Regions from separate parts of the Cyanobium sp. Candia 9D4 genome, predicted to be linked through region 1. Evidence: predicted binding sites of a transcription regulator. Region 1 holds the regulator's gene; each other region holds the start of a gene.
The links. Region 1 encodes NtcA, which controls nitrogen genes in cyanobacteria. Its sites were predicted from a motif close to GTANCNNNNGNTAC; they were not measured.
Positions count from the first base shown of each region.

Region 2: the regulator NtcA is predicted to act here: its motif matches at 1,902-1,915, upstream of fmdA (formamidase).
Region 3: the regulator NtcA is predicted to act here: its motif matches at 1,650-1,663, upstream of KBZ08_RS10590 (P-II family nitrogen regulator).
Region 4: the regulator NtcA is predicted to act here: its motif matches at 1,557-1,570, upstream of urtA (urea ABC transporter substrate-binding protein).

Region 1 is NZ_JAGQCK010000010.1:9,524-13,428, forward strand. It holds gene dcd (dCTP deaminase) at 1-186, opposite strand, end outside; gene KBZ08_RS14525 (cob(I)yrinic acid a,c-diamide adenosyltransferase) at 191-790, opposite strand; gene rph (ribonuclease PH) at 955-1,731, shown strand; gene ntcA (global nitrogen regulator NtcA) at 1,874-2,539, shown strand; gene KBZ08_RS14540 (DUF3084 domain-containing protein) at 2,615-3,868, shown strand; gene KBZ08_RS14545 (resolvase) at 3,865-3,905, shown strand, end outside.
Region 2 is NZ_JAGQCK010000002.1:332,585-336,489, forward strand. It holds gene KBZ08_RS06220 (anthranilate synthase component I family protein) at 1-407, shown strand, start outside; gene KBZ08_RS06225 (aminotransferase class IV) at 404-1,270, shown strand; gene KBZ08_RS06230 (hypothetical protein) at 1,297-1,806, shown strand; gene fmdA (formamidase) at 1,972-3,177, shown strand; gene KBZ08_RS06240 (FmdB family zinc ribbon protein) at 3,314-3,586, shown strand; gene urtE (urea ABC transporter ATP-binding subunit UrtE) at 3,666-3,905, opposite strand, start outside.
Region 3 is NZ_JAGQCK010000004.1:78,944-82,848, forward strand. It holds gene KBZ08_RS10580 (hypothetical protein) at 1-170, opposite strand, end outside; gene KBZ08_RS10585 (TlyA family RNA methyltransferase) at 312-1,172, shown strand; gene KBZ08_RS10590 (P-II family nitrogen regulator) at 1,213-1,551, opposite strand; gene queF (preQ(1) synthase) at 1,767-2,183, shown strand; gene KBZ08_RS10600 (cytochrome c biogenesis protein ResB) at 2,185-3,504, opposite strand; gene KBZ08_RS10605 (cytochrome c biogenesis CcdA family protein) at 3,501-3,905, opposite strand, start outside.
Region 4 is NZ_JAGQCK010000002.1:339,328-343,232, reverse strand. It holds gene KBZ08_RS06280 (MlaD family protein) at 1-138, opposite strand, end outside; gene KBZ08_RS06275 (hypothetical protein) at 141-746, opposite strand; gene ureG (urease accessory protein UreG) at 812-1,426, shown strand; gene urtA (urea ABC transporter substrate-binding protein) at 1,649-2,944, shown strand; gene KBZ08_RS06260 (urea ABC transporter permease subunit UrtB) at 3,085-3,905, shown strand, end outside.

The DNA.
Region 1 (3,905 bases):
CACGTGGCGGAAGATCAGGAACTCCTTCGGCGACAGCCGCAGGTCGTACCCGTAGGACGAGCACCCGAAGCTCAGCACCGGACCGGTTCGGCCCTCCGGATCCAGGTGGCGCACCAGCGTCGGCTGGAACGGCTCCAGCATCCCGGCCGCGGCCTGTTCGTTGATCCAGTGGTCGTTCTTGAGCATGGCGTCAGCCGCCGCGGCGCAACTGGGTGACCTGATCGGCCATCGCCATCAGGCTGGCCGGCATCGAGGGGCCCGTCAGGATGACATCCAGATGGGCTGGCCGCTGTTCAAGCGCCTCGATCACCGATGGGGCCGGCAGATACCCCAGGGCGATCGCCAGGCCCAGTTCATCGAGCACCAGCAGATCCAGATCCCCCTTCAGCAGCCGCTCGCGGCTCACCTCCCACACCTCGGCCACCGCTTCGAGCGCCTCCTCGGCCGTGGCCCCCTCCTCCCCTTGCGAGCCCGGCGGCCCATCGAGGCAGTGGGGCGTGCCCGGCCGCAGCCACTCCAGCCGGCCGCACAGCCGCAGGCTGCCCGCCGGCCCCTGCTCCACGCCCCCCTTGAGGAACTGGCTCACCAGCACCCGGCTGCCCAGCCCGGCGCTGCGCAGGGCCTGGCTGAACACCGCCGCGAAGCTGCCCCGGAAAGGCGCCGTGTGGATCTGCAGCAGCCCCTCCGGCTGGCTCACCAGCCGCAGGGGCGGCACCAGGGCCAGCGGCTCGGTGCGCGCCGGGGCGGCCGTGCGCCGGGGGTGGCCGGGGTCGATGAGGCTGGCGGTCATGGACACCCCACGGAAGCGTTGGTGTGAAAGGTCCGGACGGATCGCCCCGGCCGCTCACCTCCCGAATGTAGCGGCCCTCGCCAGCCCGGCACACCATCGGTAGTGGCTGGGAACAGACGTACCACCGGCGCCACCTACGCTGGCCCGGCTCCGCCAAAGGCCGCGTGACCACTCCCGCCGACGCCCCCCGCAACGACGGCCGCACCGCCGATGCCCTGCGCCCGGTGGCCGTCGACTGGGACCCGATGGGCTTCGCCCTCAGCTCGGTGCTCTTCGCCGCCGGCCGCACCCGCGTGCTCTGCAGCGTCTGCCTCGATCCCGAGGTGCCCCGCTGGCGCAAGGGCTCCGGCAGCGGCTGGCTCAGCGCCGAATACCGCCTGCTGCCGGCCTCCACCCCCAGCCGCCAGGGCCGCGAACTGATGAAGCTCTCCGGCCGCACCCAGGAGATCCAGCGCCTCATCGGCCGCAGCCTGCGGGCCGCCCTCGACCTGGAGGCCCTCGGCGAGCGCACCCTGCTGGTCGACTGCGACGTGCTCCAGGCCGACGCCGGCACCCGCACCGCCTCGATCACCGGCGCCTGGATCGCCCTGGCCGCCGCCCTGGAGCGCCTCCAGCACCAGGGCGTGCTGGCCGCCTCGCCCCTGCGCCAGCAGGTGTCGGCCGTGTCGGTGGGCCTGGTGGATGGCCGGGCCCTGCTGGATCTGGACTACTCCGAGGATTCCCGCGCCGAGGTCGACCTCAACGTGGTGATGGACGAGCAGGGCCGGCTGCTGGAGATCCAGGGCACCGCCGAGGGCGCCCCCTTCTCCCGCTCCCGCCTCGACGCCCTGCTGGATCTGGCCGAACCGGGCCTGCGGGACCTGCAGGAGGCCCAGCGCCAGGCCCTGGCTGGGGCGCCGGCCGGGCCCAGCGTGGTTGCAGCCGCACGGACGACCGGCTAAAGAGTGTCATTGGCTACATGGATCGGCCAGACCGATCCATAGGTTCATCACCAATCGCCACGCCTTGATGGTCGGCGCTACGCGTGGCTTCAGCCGCTACCCCAGCAGCCCATCCAGCGGATCCCCCGGCTCCGTGACCCCCATGGGCGCCCCCGGCACCATGGCCACCACCCTGCTGGACGTGATCCGCGGCCTGGCCGGCAGCAGCGTCGAGACCATCGAGCGCGGCAAGACGATCTTCTTCCCCGGCGACCCGGCCGAGCGCGTCTACCTGCTGCGGCGCGGTGCCGTGCGCCTCTCGCGCGTCTACGAGTCGGGCGAGGAGATCACCGTGGCCCTGCTGCGCGAGAACAGCCTGTTCGGGGTGCTCTCCCTGCTCACCGGCCAGCGCTCCGACCGCTTCTATCACGCCATCGCCTTCACCCGGGTCGAGATGGTCACGGCCCCGGCCACCTCGGTGCGGCGGGCCATCGAGCAGGACGCCAGCGTCGGCCTGCTGCTGCTCCAGGGCCTCTCCTCCCGCATCCTCCAGACCGAGACCATGATCGAGACCCTCACCCACCGGGACATGTCCTCCCGGCTGGTGAGCTTCCTGCTCGTCCTCTGCCGCGACTTCGGCGTCCCCGGCACCGAGGGCATCACCATCGACCTGCGCCTCTCCCACCAGGCCATTGCCGAGGCGATCGGCTCCACCCGCGTCACCATCACCCGCCTGCTGGGCGACCTGCGCAACGACGGCCTGGTCCAGATCGACCGCAAGAAGATCACCGTCTTCGATCCCATCGCCCTGGCCAAGCGGTTCAGCTGATCGGGCGGTCGCCGCCGGGTGCCGCGAGGCCACCAGCAGGGATACTTGGTGGACCGCAAAACCGAGGCGCAGACGGTGTCGGGTTGGCTGCTGATCCTCGCGCTCCTGGTGCTCGGCGGAGTGCTCTCCACCCTGGGCGACCGGCTCGGCAGCCGCGTCGGCAAGGCGCGCCTCAGCCTGTTCAACCTGCGGCCCCGCAAGACCGCCGTGGTCATCACGGTGCTCACCGGCAGCCTGATCAGTGCCGTATCGCTGGGGCTGATGCTGCTGGTGAGCGAGCGCCTGCGGGTGGGGCTCTTCGAGCTCGACCAGATCCAGGACCGCCTGCGGGACAGCCGCGCCGCCCTCAAGCGCAATGAAGGGGAACTGTCCCGCACCCGGGGCGAACTGGAGCGCAGCCGCCTCGATCTGATCACCGCCGAGCGCCGCCGCGACCAGGCCCTGGCCAGCCAGCGCCGCGCCCGCGACCAGCTGCTGGCCGCCGAGCGCCGCGTCGACACCCTGCGCCGTGAACTCCAGCCCCTGCAGGCGGAGCGCGCCCGGCTGGAGGCCGAGCGGGCCCGGCTCAGCCGGGAGGTGCAGGGCCGGGACGCCGAGATCCGCCGCACCGAGGCCGAACTGGCCAGCGTCCGCCGCCGCATCGCCGCCGGCGCCAAGGAACTCAAGGACCTGGAGACCAACGTCATCGCCCTGCGCCGCGGCGACGTGGTGATCGCCAGCGGCCAGCCCCTGGCCACCGCCAAGGTGCAGCTGCAGCGCCCCGACCAGGCCAAGCAGGTGATCGATGCCCTGCTGCAGGAGTCGAACCGGGCCGCCTTCCAGCTGCTGCTGCCCGGCCAGCCCCCCAACCGCCAGATCCTGCTGGTGCCCCGCAGCGACATCACCCGGCTGGAATCGCTGCTCGCCACCCCCGGCACCTGGGTGGTCAGCATCCGCTCGGCCGCCAACGTGCTGCGGGGCGAGGCCCAGGTGCTGGCCTTCCCAGACCTGCGCCCCAACCGTCAGGTGGTCGAGCAGGGGGAGGTGCTCTCCCGCACCTCCCTCGAGCCCGACGTGCGCGATCCCGAAGCCGTCCGCAGCCGCCTCAACCTGCTGCTGGCCGCCGCCTTCGCCAAGGTCCAGCGCCAGGGCACCCTGGCCAACGGCCTCCAGTTCGATGCCGCCAGCATCAACGCCCTGGCCCGGGAACTCAGCGAACGCCCCGCCGGCGTGACCGCCAATCTCGAGGCGGTGGCCCTCCAGAACGCCGACACCCCCGACCCCATCAGCGTGGAGCTGCGCTGGCTCCGGCCGGGCGGCGCCGGCGCCACCCGGCCGGGGCGGCCGTGAGCGCGGGACCCCTGGGGGCCCCCGGCCCCCTGGCGGG
Region 2 (3,905 bases), on a different contig from region 1:
GCGTACCCGGCTCGGTGCATGTGCCCCAGCTGCTGGGGCTGGAGAGCTACGCCCACGTGCACCACCTCACCTCGGTGGTGATGGGACAGCTCGCCGCCGGGCGCGGCCTGGTCGACCTGCTGCGGGCCTGCTGGCCGGGGGGCTCGATCACCGGCGCCCCCAAGGTGCGGGCCTGCCGGCGCCTCAGCCAGCTGGAGCCGGTGCCGCGGGGGCCCTACTGCGGCTCCCTGTTTCACCTGGGAGCCGATGGCGGCTTCGACAGCAGCATCCTGATCCGCACCCTGCTGCAGAAGGATCGGCGCCTGCGGCTGCATGCCGGCGGCGGCATCGTGGCCGACTCCGACCCCGTGGGGGAGGCCCGGGAGATGGGCTGGAAGATCGAGCCGCTGCTGGAGGCCCTGGCATGAGCGCTGGCCCAGCTCCGGCCGGCACGGCCATCGCCTGGATCGACGGGCCGACGCCGGAGGGAACCTGGGGCGATCCGGACCGGCTCTGCCTGCCCCTGAACGACCGCGGCCTGCTGCTGGCTGATGGTCTCTTTGAAACGGTGCTGATCGAAGGGGGGACGCCCCGGCTGCTGGCGGAGCACCTGGAGCGCTGGCGCGTCTCGGCCGCCAGCCTGGGCCTGGCGCCACCCCCCGGGGCCGACCGGGTGCGGCCGCTGCTGGCCGAGGCGGTGGCCCGCAGTGGCCTCACCGGCAGCGGGGCCCTGCGGCTCAACTGGAGCCGGGGCAGCGGCGCCGGCCGGGGCCTGGCGCTGCCGGGGCCGGACGAACCCCAGGGCCGCCCCCGCTTCTGGCTGCAGCTGAGCCCCTGGAGGCCCGCCTCCACGCCGGTGGCGGTGATCGTCAGTGGGGTGGAGCGGCGCAACGCCGCCAGCCTGGTCAGCCGCTGCAAGACCTTCGCCTACGGCGGCGCCATCCAGGCCCTGCGGGAGGCCCGGGCCGCCGGGGCCGATGACGCCCTGCTGCTCGGCAGCGGCGGCGACCTGTGCTGCGGCACCAGCGCGAACCTGCTGGTGCGGCGCAGGGGCGCGTGGGTCACCCCGCCCCTGGAGAGCGGCTGTCTGCCGGGGGTGATGCGGGGCCGCGGCCTGGCCCTGGGGTTGCTGCGGGAGGAGCGGCTGTCAGTGGCGGACCTGCTGGAGAGCGAGGCGGCCCTGCTGGTCAACAGCCTGGGCGGCCGCCCGATCCGGCGCTGCGGGGCCATCGATCTGCCCCTGCCCGCCGGGGTTGATGGCCTCTGGAGACGGCTGCTGGCGTCGTCATAGGTTGGCGCCAGAATCGATCCATCACGTTGTTCGACGCTGTGGGGGGCCTGGGGTCCCGGAAGCACCTGGCAGGACTGCTGGCCGGCTTGCTCGCGGGCACGGGACTCGCCCTGGCCGGTTGCGGCGCCACCCCGAAGGAGGTGGCCGTTCAGGACGCCAAGCCGGGCGACCTGCTGGTGCAGGTGGACGGGAGCCGGGTGGAGCTGGTGCGGGCGTTCCAGCCGGGCGTTGCCAACGGGCTGCACAAGGGTGTGGTGAAGGTCACCTCAGGTGGCGGCGATGCCAAGGGCCAGCTGTACGAAACCACGGCGATCTGCAGCGTCAAGGGAGAGCCGGGCTGGCAATCGTATGACAATATCTATGGGGATCCGATCAGTGATCTCAACGCCAAGAGAACATTTCCGGTCAAGGATCGCTGGCAGTTTCTGTTCCACTTTGATGGCCGCACGGAGCAGGTCGGCAAGCTGGATCCCAGTGTCTGGGTAGCCCGATTGAAGGATAATCTCTGCCGCAAAGGGGATTTCGACGACACCTGATCCCCCGGTGGTCGAGGGGAGGGAGAAAGGTCTCCTGGATGTGAGAATGATTCTTGATCCCGTTCCCTGGAGCGGACACAGGGCCCCAATGTCCTGTAGCAATCGACACTTTCGGGCCGCAGGTCATCCTTTTGGATGGATGGGAAATTGCGCCTCGGTTCTTCGATGCCCAAAACACTCTTCTCCGTTGATCTCACCAAGCCGATGGATCAACAGGACATGCCCGGGCACAACCGCTGGCACCCGGAAATCCCTGCCGTGGCCTCGGTGAACCCTGGCGACGTGTTCCGGATCGAATGCAAGGACTGGACCGATGGTCAGATCAAGAACAATGACGACCCCAAGGACATCGAGGATGTGAATCTCGAGGTCGTTCACGTCCTCAGCGGCCCGATCTGGGTCAACGGTGCCCAGCCCGGCGACATCCTGGTGGTCGACATTCTCGATGTCGGTGCCCTGCAGGGGGATGAGTGGGGCTTCACGGGCATCTTCGCCAAGGAGAACGGTGGCGGATTCCTCACCGATCACTACCCCAAGGCCGCCAAGGCCATCTGGGATCTCGAAGGCATCTACACCTCCTCCCGCCACATTCCCGGTGTCCGTTTCGCCGGCATCACCCACCCGGGCCTGATCGGCTGCGCCCCCTCCCACGAGCTGCTCAACGAGTGGAACCGTCGTGAAACGGAGCTGGTGAAGACCGCCCCCGACCGCCGCACCTACGGCGCCGGCCTCTCCGGCAGCGAGCCCGTGCTGGCGGCCCTGCCCAACCCCAACAGCGCCATCCTCGGCACCCTCCCCGGCAGCGAGTTCGAGCGGGTGGCCAACGAGGCCGCACGCACGGTGCCGCCCCGCGAGCACGGCGGCAACTGCGACATCAAGAACCTCACCAAGGGCACCCGGATCTATTTCCCGGTCTATGTCGAAGGGGCCAAGCTCTCGATGGGCGACATCCACTTCTCCCAGGGGGATGGGGAAATCTCCTTCTGCGGCGCCATTGAGATGTCCGGCTATCTAGACCTCCACGTCGAGATCATCAAGGGCGGCATGGCGAAGTACGGCATGGTCAACCCCATGTTCAAGACCAGCCCGGTGGAGCCCCACTACACCGACTACCTGGTGTTCGAAGGCATCTCCGTGGATGAGTTCGAGGGCAAGCAGTACTACATGGACGTCCACATCGCCTACCGGCGTGCCTGCCTCAACGCCATCGAGTACCTCAAGAAGTTCGGCTACACCGGTGAGCAGGCCTACCTGCTGCTGAGCTGTGCGCCGGTGGAAGGCAGGATCAGCGGCATCGTCGACATCCCCAACGCCTGCTGCACCCTGGCCATCCCCACGGGGATCTTCGACAAGGACATCCTCCCCTGCTGATCAGCAGGCTGGCGGGAGGGGCCTGGATACCAGGCCCCTTTTTCTTGTCTGCCACTGTTCTTGTCTGCCACTGTTCGGGCCTGCCTGTGTTCCTGGCGGCCCTCTCTTTCCTCCCTGTCGTTCCCCTCGTCTTGCGATGCCTGTCTACGAATACAGCTGCAGCAACGGCTGCGACAACTATGAGGTCTGGCGCAGCATCGATGAGCGCCACAAGGAAACCAACTGCCCGAGCTGCAGCGCCGAAGGCCTCCGTGTGTTCACACCGGTCATGTCCCTGAGCGGCCCTTTCCGACTGAAGCAGGAGCAGTCCGAACCGCGTCTGGTTCGCAAGGAAACCAGGGAAGCCACCGGCAAGCCCCGGCTCAAGGAGAGTGGCACCCGTCCCTGGATGCTCAACCGCGGCTGCTGAGCGCCCCACCAAAGCAAAAGTCCCGGGTCGCGCCACCACTGGTGGCCTCGGCCCGGAACTTGCTGTTGCGCCGGAATCCTCAGACCGTGAGGAACTCCTTGATCACGTCGTCGGAGAGCTGGTCGGTCTGGCCGCTGGAGACGATGCCACCGCGCTGCATGGCGTAGTAGAAGTCGGACTGGCGCACGAAGTGCAGGTGCTGCTCCACCAGCAGCACGCTGATGCCGGTCTCCTTCATGATCCGTTGCACCGCATTTTCGATGTCGAGGATGATGGAGGGCTGGATTCCCTCGGTGGGTTCATCGAGGAGCAGCAGCTT
Region 3 (3,905 bases), on a different contig from region 1:
TGCTGCCGCACCCAGCAGCGGGTGCCGCGGCGCCGGATCAGCTGGAAGGGGGGCAGATCCTCCGGATGGTCCCGCAGCCGCACGAAGCTTCCCGGATGGAGCAGCTCGACCACGTTGGAGCCGGGGGACGCCTTGGATCCCGGGGCAGCAGTGGATCCTGGGCCAGCCATGGCAGGGAACCGGGGGAAGACTGGGGCCATCCTGCGACTGTTCCGCCCCGAACCGTCTGCCCATCGGTTTTTGTTCGGTTTGGATCGCTGTTCGGTGACAACATGCCGGTGGAGCGGCAGGACCCATGGCCGAAATGCAGGATGGCCCGTAAGCAGCGGCTCGATCGCCGGCTGGTGGATCTCGGCCTGGTGGCCAGCCGCCAGCAGGCCCAGCAGCTGATCCGCGCCGGCCGGGTGCGCGGCGGCGGCGAGGTGCTCGACAAACCCGGCACCGAGGTGGCCGAGACCCTGCCCCTGGAGGTGGAGCAGCCCCCCCGGTTCGTCTCCCGGGGGGGCGAGAAGCTGGAAGGGGCCCTGGCGGCCCTGCCGATCCAGGTGCGGGGCCGGGTGTGCCTCGATGGCGGCATCTCCACCGGCGGCTTCACCGACTGCCTGCTGCAGCACGGGGCCGTGCGGGTGTACGGCATCGATGTGGGCTACGGCCAGACCGCCTGGAGCCTGCGCACCGATGAACGGGTGGTGCTGCGGGAGCGCACCAACCTGCGCCACCTCACCCCGGAGCTGCTCTACGGCGAGGGCGATGCCTGGCCCGACCTGGCCGTGGCCGATGTGTCGTTCATTTCCCTCACCCGGGTGCTGCCGGCCCTGCGGGCCCTGCTGCTGAGGGCGGGGGAGGCGGTGCTGCTGGTCAAGCCCCAGTTCGAGGTGGGGCGCCAGCGGGTGGGCAAGGGGGGCGTGGTGCGGGATCCGGCGGCCCATGCCGACGCCATCGCCGGCGTGATCGCCGCCGCGAAGGAACTGGACTGGCACCCGGCGGGGCTGGTGGCCTCGCCCCTCACCGGGCCCGCCGGCAACCACGAATACCTGCTCTGGCTGGTGCCGGCCGCAGCCAGCGAAGCCGCCGCCGCGGAGGGCGCGGACTGGTCCGGCAGGATCGCGGCGCTGGTGACGGGCACCCTGGCCAGGGACAGGCCAACGAAGGAGACCCCGGCCGGCTCCTGAGGGGACCGCGGCCAGGGTCAGGGGGGGAAGGCGCGGGGGCTCAGATGGCGCCGCTGTCGAGGTCGCCGGTGCGGATCCGGATCACCGAATCCACGGTGCTGATGAAGATCTTGCCGTCACCGATCTCGCCGGTGCGGGCGGCATCCTGCACCGCCTGGACCACGGTGGCCACCCGGTCGTCGTCGACGACGATCTCGAGCTTGAGTTTCTGCAGGAATTCGACCGTGAATTCGGAACCGCGATAGCGCTCCACCTGCCCCTTCTGCCGGCCGAATCCGCGCACCTCGCTCACGGTCATGCCGACGATGCCCGCATTGACAAGGGCGATCTTCACGTCCTCGAGCTTGAAGGGGCGGATGATGGCCTCGATTTTCTTCATGGCTGTGCTGCGGTCAGGAAGGCGACGGTTGGAGTCTCTCAGAGTCCCCGCCTGAAGGGGGGACGGCTCCATTACCGCCGAGCCTTGCCGGGGTCGTCGTAACGGTTGCTACGCCCGCTCCGGGCCGCTGACGGGCGGCCGCGGCTCCTGGCCTGGCCTCCGCGCCATGGGTCAGCTCCTGTACGGTCAAAATCCGTCTCCCTGTCCTGCTCACCATGGCTTCCGGTGTCGCCGACCAGCCCCAGACCGTGACCCCCCTGTACGGGGAGCGGGCCATCGCCGAGGCCCAGCTGGTCTGCTTCGCCAACCCCCGCGAGGGTCGCGCCTACGAGGTGTCCATCGAACTGCCGGAGTTCACCTGCACCTGCCCCTTCTCCGGCTACCCCGATTTCGCCGTCCTGCGGCTGCTGTACCAGCCCGGCCCCCGGGTGCTGGAGCTCAAGGCGCTCAAGCTCTACATCAACAGCTACCGCCACCGCTCCATCTCCCACGAGGAGGCGGCCAACCGGATCCTTGACGACCTCGTGGCCGCCTGCGATCCCCTCTGGATGCAGCTGGAGGCCGATTTCAATCCCCGCGGCAACGTGCACACCGTGGTGCGCGTCAGCCACGGCGAGCGCCGGCCCTGCTGAGTCAGGGCTGGGGTTCCAGCCGCTGCAGCAGCGCCGGCAGCTCGGCGGCGAAGGCCGTGAGGTTGCGGTTGCAGAGGCCCGCCACGTGCAGCCGGCCGCCGGGCCCATCGGCGATGGCCCACAGCTGGCGGGTGGCCACCAGGCTCAGGGCACCGCCCGCCAGGGCGATGGCGAAGCCGGTGTACACGAGCGGCACACCGGGGTCCCGTTTGAACAGGATGCCGCTGGCCGGCAGCACGCTCGCCACCCGGATCGGCAGCCCCTTCACCTCCTGGGCCTCGCCGCCCGGCACCAGCTGGGCCAGGGCCACACCATCGGGGCCGAACACCTGCACCGGCCCCTGTTCGCTGGTGAGGCTCAGCAGCACCGGCTCGGTGCCATCGGGGCGGGTGGGCAGCACCAGCCCCCAGAGCTGGTCGCCCAGCTGGGGGAAGGTCTGCAGGGGCAGCTCCAGCACCGGACTGCGGCCCAGCTGCAGGCTGATCGTGGCCAGGGACCAGTCGGCCTGATACAGCGTCATGCCCCGGTAGCGCAGGGGGTGGTTGACGCTGATGGCGGCTTCGGAGGTGGGGGCGTCGTCGCTGGGGGAGATCAGCCGCAGGCTGGAGGAGAACTGCTCCGGGCGGCCGGCGGGATCCCGCTGGATGCGGAAGTCGTCGAGGGCCAGGGTCACCTGGGTGCTGCCGCGGCTGTCAAGCAGTTCCAGCTCCCGGCCCGGGGCCAGGAAGCGCTCCAGCCGCTGGCCCCCCAGGGCGCCCCAGGCGGCCCCCACCATCAGCACCACCATGCCGGCATGGACCAGCAGGGGACCCACCCGGCCGAGCACCCCCCGGCGGGCCGCCAGGCGGTCGTCCTGGCGCTGGATCTGCCAGCCCGCGCCGCGCAGATCGGCCTCCAGCCGCTCCAGGCCGGCGACGGGATGAGCGGTGACGAGGGTTTCGGCCACGCTCAGCTTGCTGAGCTGGCGGGGGCTGCGGTAGTCGATCCAGCGCAGCGAGGCCTGCAGGGCGGGCCACTGGCGGCGCCAGCTGCACAGGATCAGCGACAGGCCCAGCCAGGCCAGCAGGGCCAGGAACCAGCCACTGGAATACACATGATCCAGCTGAAGGCGCAGCACCCCGTCGCCGTCCAGCACCCCCAGCCAGGGGGTGGGGTCGTAGAGCTGGTGGTAGAAGCCGGCCTCCTCCTTCTGGGGAATGGCCGTGCCGATGCCGCTGGCGATGGCGATGACCAGCAGCAGGCCGATCGCCAGGCGCAGGTCGGAGATCCAGGCGGCCAGGCGCTGCAGGGGGCGCCAGGGCGAGGCTGCCGTGCCGCTCATGGCAGCACCGACAGCAGGGTGAGGCTGCCGCTGGCGAGCAGCACCACGCCGCTGATCGCCGGCACCCACTGGCCCAGGCGGCGCAGCTGCAGCAGTCCGGGCAGGGAGGCGGCCACCGTGCCGGCCAGCAGCAGGGGCATCACCTGGCCGGCACCGAAGCTGGTGAGCAGCGCCATGCCCACCAGGGGCTTGCCGGCCTGGGCCATCCAGGCCAGCAGCACGGCCAGCACCGGGGTGGTGCAGGGGGTGGCGGCCAGGCCGAAGGCCAGGCCGGCCGCCAGCGGGGCCAGCGGCGCCGGCACCCGCCGCCGCCAGCGCTCGGGGTCGGGCCCGGCCGGCAACGGCAGCCGCAGCAGGCCCAGCAGGTTGAGGCCCATCACCACGGCCACGACGGCCACCAG
Region 4 (3,905 bases), on a different contig from region 1:
CTGCAGGCGGACGCTGGGCGCCAGCCAGTTGCCGGAGCGGGCGATCCCGAGCACGAACACCCCCAGCAGGGCCACCGCTCCGGCCAGGAAGACCAGGCTCTGGGGGCCGGGGCGCCGCGGCCTGGCGGAGGTGGACACGGTCAGGTTCCTCCCATGCGCAGGGGATCGACGACGATCGTCCAGAGCACATCGAGGCAGACCATCACCCCGATGCCCAGCCGCAGCGACCGGGCCATGCCCGAGGCCATCCCCACCTCGCCGGAGGCGCTGCGCCGGGCCTGCTGCAGGCAGATGGCGGCGCAGATCCCGCCATAGGCGGCCGCCCTGGCCAGGGCGGCCGCGAAGCGGGCCGGCTCCAGCTGGCCGATCAGGAAGCCCACCTCCGCCACCCCATCCCCCTGGTTGAGCATGAGGCTGGCGGTGATGATCACGGCCGCCATGAAATAGAGCAGCAGCACGACGCTCAGCAGGCCGCTGGCCAGCAGGTCGGGCCCCCAGGAGGCGGGGGGGCGACGGCCGCCCAGGAGCAGCGGGCCATCCCGCAGCAGCAGCAACAGGCTGACCAGCAGGGGAGCCAGAAACAGCAGGGCCCGCACCGCCAGCAGTTCGATCGTCACCCTGGAGAGCTGCTGCAGGGGACTGCGCAGCAGCTCGATGAACCCCAGGCAGACCACCACCCCCGTGCCCATGACGGAGGCGACGAGTCGGGCATCCAGACGCTCGAAGCGACGGATCAGCGTCGGCATCGGTCCGTCACTCACCGCAGCCCTCGGCGCTGGCGTCAGGATGGCACCCATCCTGGACCGGGGCGATGGGCAGCAAACTGAGGGTCGGCGTGGCCGGTCCGGTGGGATCAGGCAAGACGGCCCTGGTCGACGCGCTCTGCCGGCGGCTGCGGCAGCGGCTGCAGCTGGCGGTGGTCACCAACGACATCTACACCCAGGAGGACGCCCAGTTCCTCACCCGTGCCGGCTCCCTGGCCCCCGAGCGGATCCGGGGCGTGGAGACCGGCGGCTGCCCCCACACCGCCATCCGGGAGGACTGCTCGATCAACCGGGCGGCCGTCCAGGAACTGGAGGAGGCCTTCCCGGACCTCGACCTGGTGCTGGTGGAGAGCGGCGGCGACAACCTGGCGGCCAGCTTCAGCCCGGAGCTGGTGGATCTGTGCATCTACGTGATCGACGTGGCCGCCGGGGACAAGATCCCCCGCAAGGGGGGGCCCGGCATCACCCGCTCCGACCTGCTGGTCATCAACAAGATCGACCTGGCCCCCATGGTCGGGGCCAGCCTGGCCGTGATGGAGAGCGACACCGAACGCATGCGCGGCGGTCGCCCCTGGTGCTTCACAAATCTGCGCAGCGGCGAAGGCCTCGATCGGGTCGAAAGCTTCCTGCTGCGGCAGCTGCCTGAACCGGCAGCCGCCTGAGTCGAGCACGCGATCAAGGATTCTGGTATTCGCCTTTCAGGCGTTGATCAGAAAAACCGTAGGTAATGCAACATATCGACAGGTCTGCGACGTTCAAATCCTCACTCCGGCGGGCCCTGGGCGGCTTTCTGTCTCATTGGATACCGGGGGTAACCACGTCCTTCCGTACCTTTCCCTTTGCCGTCGGTTACGGCGACTACAATTCATCTTGAACAGGCATCAATGTCTCTGCATCTTTCAAGGCGACTGGCAGCTGCAATCGCCGCAACTGCCGTGAGCGTAACCCTCGTCTCCTGCGGGGGCGAGTCCGGGTCCGGCGGCAATTTTGACGGTGAAGTGAAGGTCGGCATCCTTCACTCTCTCAGCGGCACCATGGCCATCTCCGAAACGACTTTGAAAGAAGTCGAAGAGATGGCGATCAAGGAAATCAATGACGCCGGCGGCGTCAAAGTCGGCGGCAAGTCCTACAAGATCGTTGCCGTTTCCGAAGATGGCGCCTCCGACTGGCCCACCTTCGCCGAGAAAGCCCAGAAACTGATCGACTCCGACAAGGTCGCCGTCGTCTTCGGTGGTTGGACCTCCGCCAGCCGCAAAGCGATGCTGCCGGTCTTCGAGTCGAAGAACCACATCCTCTTCTACCCGATTCAGTACGAGGGTCAAGAGTGCTCGAAGAACATCTTCTACACCGGCGCTGTTCCGAACCAGCAGGCTGAGCCCGCGGTTCAGTGGCTGATGGATAAGTTCGGAGACAAGCTCGGCAAGAAGGTCTACCTGGTGGGCTCCGACTACGTGTATCCGCGTACGGCCAACACCATCATCAAGGAGCAGATGAAGGCCCTTGGCGGTGAGACCGTCGGCGAGGATTACATCCCCCTCGGCAACACCGAGGTGGCTCCGATCATCGCCAAGATCAAGAAAGCCTTCCCGGATGGCGGGATCATCATCAACACCTTGAACGGTGACTCCAACGTCGCCCTCTTCAAGCAGTTCAAGGCTTCGGGCATCGATCCGGCCAAGTACCCGATCATGTCGTTCTCCATCGCCGAGGAGGAGATCCGCCAGATCGGCCCCGAGTATACCACCGGCACCTACGCCGCGTGGAACTTCTTCATGAGCCTGGACACCCCGGCCTCCAAGAAGTTCACCTCCGACTTCCAGGCCATGTACGGGGCCGACCGCGTCACGGGTGACCCGGCCGAATCCGCCTACAACATGGTGTACCTCTGGAAGAACGCCGTCGAGAAGGCGGGCACCTTCGAGGATCTCGACAAGGTTCGTCAGAACATGATCGGGATCACCTTCGCCGCTCCCCAGGGCGAAATCAAGATGTTCCCCAACCACCACACCTCCGAGCGGGTGCTCATCGGCGAAGCGGAGCCCACCGGCCAGTTCAAGATCCTGTACGACAGCGTCAAGGCCATCCCCCCGATTCCCTGGAACCAGTTCGTTCCCGAGACCAAGGGCTTCACCTGCGACTGGACCCAGGATCGGCCTGACGCCGGCAAGTTCAAGATGTGATCACGGAGCCATCCGTGAGGGAATGAAAGTCGGGTGGTTCCTGCGGGAACCGCCCCCTTTCCGGTCCGCCACACCACCACGTTCGACCCGATCCAGCGTCGCCTCAGCAGCGCTGGATCTAACGTTCAACCTTCATTCCGTTGGAACTTTTCTTTTCTCAGATCCTCGATGGCCTCAGCATCGGGTCCGTGCTGCTGCTGGCAGCGACAGGCCTGGCCATCGTCTTCGGATTGATGGGTGTCATCAACCTCGCCCATGGCGAATTCATGATGCTCGGGGCTTATGTCACCTACGTGGTGCAATCGGCTTTCAAGCCCATGGGTGGTGTGATCTTCGAACTGTATTTCCCGGTCTCGCTGGTGTTGTCCTTCATTGTGACGGCACTGATTGGAGTTCTGCTGGAAAGAACGTTGATCCGGCAGCTCTATGGCCGACCGCTTGAAACTCTCCTGGCCACGTGGGGGGTCAGCCTGATTCTGATTCAGCTGATTCGGAGCGTGTCGACGGCCATGATGCTGGGCATCCTCGTGGGTGTCGGCGTTGGCTTCATTATCTCGAAATTGCTCGCAGCGAAGTTCTCCGCCAAGCCTTTCTTCACCTATCTCAACGGATTGGGCTGGGCGATCGCCATCGGCATCGGCCTGATCGCCGTCAACCTCTTTGACCAGGTCCGTCCGCTCTCCAAGGCCTGGTTCGGTCCGCGCAACATCGATGTCACCGCCCCGAAATGGCTGCAGGGAAGCTGGGGGATGATCGGCACGATCGAACTGCCCGGCCTGCGCATTTTCATCATTCTGCTGTCCGCCCTGTTGCTGCTGGCCACCTACTGGTTCCTCAACAAGAGCGTCTGGGGCCTGCGCATCCGTTCGGTCACCCAGAACCGTCAGATGAGCAACTGCCTGGGCATCCCCACCGACCGCGTCGACAGCATCACCTTCGGCATCGGCTCCGGCCTGGCGGG